Regions from separate parts of the Paramixta manurensis genome, predicted to be linked through region 2. Evidence: predicted binding sites of a transcription regulator. Region 2 holds the regulator's gene; the other holds the start of a gene.
What was found. Region 2 encodes CRP, which controls carbon source genes, mostly activating them, when cyclic AMP is high. Its sites were predicted from a motif close to ATGTGANNNNNNTCACAT; they were not measured.
Positions count from the first base shown of each region.

Region 1 (3,165 bases), 410 kb from region 2:
ATGGGCTACGCCCGCCGTGTGATTACGCGTTACACCACCAATAAACTATTTTTTGATCCGTTACGCTTTGTGCGTGGCGGGCATCTTATCGATCTTGATTGGTTGATAGAGATCACTTCGCAAGAGTTCCCGCTCTCCATAGCTAAGGCCGAAACGCTATTTGCCGCCGGGAAAGAGTTCTATATGTGTGCTTGTCGCAGCGATGATTACACGCCTGGCTATTTCGCGCCAACGGCCGATACCTGGCTCAATATCATTAAAGCTTCAAGCGCGATTCCGGGCTTTTATCGTCCCGGCGTCGAGTTGGACGGTATTGGTTACCTTGATGGCGGCATCAGCGATGCGATTCCGGTGCGCGAAGCGGCACGGCGCGGCGCAGATACTATTGTGGTGATCCGTACCGTGCCTTCGCAAATGTATTACACGCCGCAATGGGTAAAGCGCATGGAGCGCTGGTTGGGTGAAAGTGCGCTACAGCCGCTGGTCAACATCCTGCAATTGCATGAGAAGAGCTATCACGAGATCCAGCAATTTATTGAGCAGCCGCCGGGGCGGCTGCGTATTATTGAAATTTATCCGCCCAAACCGCTCGCCAGTAGCGTACTGGGTAGCCGTATTGCATCACTGAATCAGGATTATCACTTAGGGCGTCGTTGTGGGCGCTATTTCCTCGCGACTTTAGGGCAATGGCTGAGTGAGGGCGATCGCGAGTCGTTTATCCGCCATCATCCGATTACGCCGCCCGCGCCGGTTGCGAATGAGCCGGACAGCGCCCCGATTATCCTCGACCCGGTAGCGGGTGATATTGTGGGCAATGATGCAAATTATGATGAAGATTCACTGGCATGACCTTTGTCGATACCCACTGCCATTTTGACTTCCCGCCATTTAGCGGGGATGAAGCAGCCAGCCTGGCGCAAGCACAGCAGGCTGGCGTCGAGAAGGTTATCGTACCTGCGGTGGATGCCTCGCGTTTTCAAACTGTGCTGTCGTTAGCGGAACAACATGCGCCGCTGTATGCTGCGCTTGGTCTGCACCCAATGGCGGTTGCCGTCCATAATGATGCCAGCCTGGCGTTACTGGAGCAGCATCTACGGCAGGGTTCAGAAAAGCTGGTGGCGATTGGTGAGATCGGGCTTGATCTGTATATGGAAAATCCGCTGTTTGAAAAACAACAGGCCTTGCTGGATGCCCAACTGCGTCTGGCGCGCGAGTACCAGTTGCCGGTGATTCTGCATTCACGGCGCACGCACGATAAATTAGCCATGCATTTACGTCGTATCGAGGTGCCTCGTCGTGGCGTGGTGCACGGTTTTGCCGGGAGCTTACAGCAGGCGCAGGCATTTATTGATGCCGGTTATGCGATTGGCGTCGGTGGGACTATCACCTATCCGCGCGCTACTAAAACCCGCACCACTATCGCTAAGCTCCCTCTGTCCGCCTTATTACTGGAAACCGATGCGCCAGACATGCCACTCAACGGTTTTCAGGGGCAACCCAATCGACCCGAGCGCATCCGTAACGTTTGGCAGATATTATGCGAACTGCGTACGGAAACACCGGAAACGCTGGCGAATGCGCTGCGTGAAAATACGCGCCGGGTATTTGCTCTGTAGGCGTATTTCCTCGCTTACCTCTCCTTTTTTTCATCTTGATGCATTTTTCCCTATGACGCTGGCTGAATAATGTTAGAATTATAACATTATCGTGATAGCCGATTATCATCTGCCCTAACGGTGTCGTCTGGCCCGCACGGGCAGCGATTAAATGTGATGTTAGTCACGATTGGTTTTTAGTATCGACAGCTGTTTCTTAATTAAATGTGATTGTGAGCACGGTAATGGGGGCGGGCAAAACGTTAGAATAGTAACATTCTGGCGAGTTAGCTCGCTTTTCGCGGTGAGATGGATCTCAACGACTCTTCATGGAACCAAGGCCTCGTGTTGAGTATCCCATTGTTGGAAAGCTCACTGAAATTGTTTACCGGAGAGTACCATGACTGATGTTACCGCTGCGGCGCTGCGCGCGCTCAAATTGATGGATCTGACGACTTTGAATGATGATGACACCGACGCGAAAGTGATTGCGTTGTGCCATCAGGCCAAATCCCCCGCAGGCAATACTGCGGCTATCTGTATCTATCCTCGTTTTATTCCGGTGGCCCGCAAAGCCTTGCGTGAACAGGGAACGCCGGAGATTCGTATCGCGACCGTGACCAATTTTCCGCATGGCAATGATGATATTGATATTGCGTTGGCGGAGACGCGCGCCGCTATCGCCTATGGCGCCGATGAGGTTGACGTGGTGTTTCCGTACCGCGCGTTGATTGCCGGTAATACGCAGGTGGGTTTTGAGCTGGTGAAAGCCTGTAAAGAAGCTTGTGCGCAAGCTAACGTGTTGCTGAAAGTGATTATTGAAACCGGTGAGTTAAAACAAGAAGCGTTGATTCGTCAGGCCTCTGAAATTGCGATTGAGGCTGGCGCCGATTTTATTAAAACCTCTACCGGTAAGGTGCCGGTTAATGCGACGCCGGAAGTGGCGCAGATCATGATGAGCGTGATCCGGGATAAGGGTGTGCAGGCGAGCGTTGGTTTCAAACCGGCGGGCGGTGTGCGTACCGCTGATGATGCCGCACTCTATCTGAAACTGGCCGATGATATTCTCGGCAGTGAGTGGGCCGATGCGCGTCATTTCCGTTTTGGCGCTTCCAGCCTGCTGGCGAGTTTGCTGAACGCGGCCGGTTACCAGAGCGCCGCCAGCGACAGTAAATACTAATCTGCCACCCAGGTAAACGTTCATCCGACGCGGTGGGCGTTTACCGGGTTTGACCGACTTTTTCTCGCCTTGACCGATTCGATTAAACAGGGGGTTACCTTGTTTTTGCCACAAGAAATTATCCGTAAAAAACGTGACGGCCACGCATTAAAGGAAGACGAAATTCGTTTCTTTATTAATGGGGTACGTGACAACACCGTTTCCGAAGGCCAAATCGCCGCGCTGGCGATGACCATCTGGTTCCATGATATGTCGTTGCCTGAACGTGTTGCGTTGACCATGGCGATGCGTGACTCTGGCAGCGTGTTGAACTGGGGCAGCCTCAATCTTAATGGGCCAGTGGTGGATAAACATTCAACCGGCGGCGTGGGGGATGTAACCTCGCTAATG
Region 1 is NZ_CP054212.1:778,811-781,975, forward strand. Features, by position in the region: gene PMPD1_RS03850 (patatin-like phospholipase family protein) at 1-849, shown strand, start outside; gene PMPD1_RS03855 (TatD family hydrolase) at 846-1,616, shown strand; gene deoC (deoxyribose-phosphate aldolase) at 1,996-2,775, shown strand; gene deoA (thymidine phosphorylase) at 2,875-3,165, shown strand, end outside.
Region 1: the regulator CRP is predicted to act here: its motif matches at 1,768-1,785, upstream of deoC (deoxyribose-phosphate aldolase).

Region 2 (3,165 bases):
TGCCAGGCATCCGATTATCGCCGTCACCGGCTCAAGCGGCGCGGGAACCACCACCACCAGCCTCGCGTTTCGTAAGATTTTCCAGCAGTTGGATTTACATGCCGCTGAACTGGAAGGGGATAGCTTCCACCGCTATACGCGCCCGGAAATGGATATGGCCATTCGCAAAGCGCGTGATTTAGGGCGGCACATCAGTTACTTCGGCCCGGAGGCGAATGATTTCGGCCTGCTGGAACAAACCTTCGTCGAATATGGCGAGAATGGGCGCGGTAAATCGCGCAAGTATTTGCACACCTATGATGAGGCGGTGCCGTGGAATCAGGTGCCGGGTACGTTTACGCCCTGGCAGCCGCTACCAGAACCTACCGACATCTTGTTTTATGAAGGCCTGCATGGCGGCGTGGTAACCCAACAGCATAATGTGGCGGATAAGGTCGATTTGCTGGTAGGCGTGGTGCCGATCGTTAACCTTGAATGGATCCAAAAATTGGTACGTGACACCAGTGAGCGCGGCCATTCGCGTGAAGCGGTGATGGATTCGGTCGTGCGTTCAATGGAAGATTACATTAATTACATTACGCCGCAGTTTTCACGCACGCATATTAACTTCCAGCGCGTTCCCACCGTCGATACCTCAAACCCGTTCGCTGCCCGCGGCATTCCATCGCTGGATGAGAGCTTTGTGGTGATTCATTTCCAGGGTCTGGAAGATATCGACTTCCCTTATTTATTGGCGATGTTGCAAGGTTCATTTATCTCGCACATCAATACGCTAGTGGTTCCGGGTGGAAAAATGGGGCTGGCCATGGAGCTGATTATGTCGCCGCTGGTGAAACGGCTGATGGAAGGCAAAAAAATCGAGTAATGCCAGAAGGATGCCGGGCCCCGGCATCCCATTATCGTTGGCGCAGGATCACAACGCCACAACCTCATAGCTATGGGTAATCTCAACGCCTTTCCCTAGCATGATAGCCACCGAACAATATTTTTCCGCCGATAAATCTACCGCCCGCGCGACCGCTTTATCGCTCAATGCCTTACCGCTAACGATAAAATGCAGATTGATATGGGTAAAAATACGCGGCGCTTCTTCCCGACGCTCCGAGCTGAGCTTGACTTCACAATCCGCCACCTCATTACGTCCCTTTTGCAGTATCGAAACCACATCAATCGCGCTACAGCCGCCCGCCGCCATCAGCACCATTTCCATTGGGCTTGGCGCTTTATCGCCTGAGTTCCCATCCATCAGTACCTGATGACCCGATGAGGATTCTCCCAAAAAGGTCAGCCCTTCAACCCACTTAACTCGCGCCTGCATCGCACTTCCTCCTAACCTTTCTCTGACATGTCAGACTACGCTTACCCGAATAAAACGGCAAACATCAACGATTCCCGTCATGCTGAAGCGAGACAACAGAAGACAGTAGCCTAAAGCTGTGCTACAAACAAAGCTGTAATATTTCGCCATTAAAAGCGAAAACGGGACAATTTGATGAGCTTAGCTCGAAACAGAGGCCCGGAAAATTTCCTGCCAGGAAAATGTTTGAATATTTCCACGCCTAACAGGGAACTTTGCCCTGTGTTTAGGGCACGATTACAACAGAGGATAACAGCGAATGGTTCTCGGCAAACCGCAAACAGACCCTACACTCGAATGGTTCCTGTCACATTGCCATATTCACAAATATCCATCCAAAAGCACGCTAATTCATCAAGGTGAAAAGGCCGAAACGCTCTACTACATCGTCAAAGGTGCCGTAGCCGTGCTGATCAAGGATGAAGAAGGCAAAGAGATGATCCTCTCCTACCTCAATCAGGGTGATTTCATTGGCGAGCTTGGCTTGTTCGAAGAGGGTCAGGAACGTAGTGCGTGGGTCCGTGCAAAAACGGCCTGTGAAGTGGCTGAAATTTCCTATAAGAAATTCCGTCAGTTGATTCAGGTTAACCCAGACATCCTCATGCGCCTCTCTTCGCAAATGGCGCGTCGCCTCCAGGTCACATCGGAAAAAGTGGGTAACCTCGCTTTCCTCGACGTGACGGGACGTATCGCACAAACTTTACTCAATCTGGCAAAACAGCCCGACGCGATGACACATCCGGACGGCATGCAAATTAAAATTACGCGTCAAGAGATTGGCCAGATCGTTGGCTGCTCACGCGAAACCGTCGGGCGTATCCTGAAAATGCTGGAAGACCAAAATCTGATCTCCGCGCACGGCAAAACCATCGTCGTCTACGGCACGCGCTAAGCTCTCTAAACCCACGGCGTGATACCTGGTATCGCGCCGTTTTTTTATACTGTGATAAGCGGATGTGGCGGCGAATAATTTATCACCCTGAAGTCAATTATGCGTTGCGGCAAACGTTGGTGCTCTGTTTGCCGGTCGCGATTGGCTGGCTATTTGGTAACTTACAACAGGGTCTGTTGTTCTCGCTGGTGCCTGCCTGTTGCAATATTGCCGGTCTGGATACGCCGCATAAGCGCTTTTTTAAGCGCCTGATTGTCGGCGGCACCTTATTTGCCACCAGCAGTTTCCTAATCCAGTGGTTGACGCAACACGCAATTCCCTTACCGGCTATCTTGCTTGCCATGCCGCTATTACTGGGCGTGACCGGAGAAATCAGCCCGCTCCATGCGCGTCTACTGCCGGCCTCACTGATTGCCGCCATCTTTACCCTCAGCCTGATCGGCCGCATGCCGATCTGGGCACCACCGCTTCTCTATATTGGCGGAACTATTTGGTACGGCTTCTTTAACTGGTTCTGGTTTTCGCTGTGGAAAGAGCAACCAATGCGTGAAACGTTGAGCCTGCTCTATCGTGAACTCGCCGACTATTGCGATGCGAAATACACCTTACTTACCCGTTTAACCGATCCGGAGAAAGCGCTGCCGCCGCTGTTGGCGCGCCAGCAGAAAGCGGTCGACCTGATTAACATGTGCTATCAGCAAATGCATATGTTGGCCGCCAACCGAAACAATAGCCATAAACGCCTGACGCGCGCGTTTCAGGTCGCGCTCGATCTACAAGAACATATTTCGGTGAGCTTGCATCAACCGGAAGAAGTACAAAAGCTGGTAGAGCAGAGCCATGCTGAGGCGGTGATCCGCTGGAACGCCAACCTGATCTCTGCCCGGTTACGCGAGCTGGCCGATGACATTCTCTA
Region 2 is NZ_CP054212.1:373,137-376,301, reverse strand. Features, by position in the region: gene PMPD1_RS01710 (phosphoribulokinase) at 1-865, shown strand, start outside; gene PMPD1_RS01705 (OsmC family protein) at 914-1,318, opposite strand; gene crp (cAMP-activated global transcriptional regulator CRP) at 1,617-2,249, shown strand; gene PMPD1_RS01695 (YccS/YhfK family putative transporter) at 2,312-3,165, shown strand, end outside.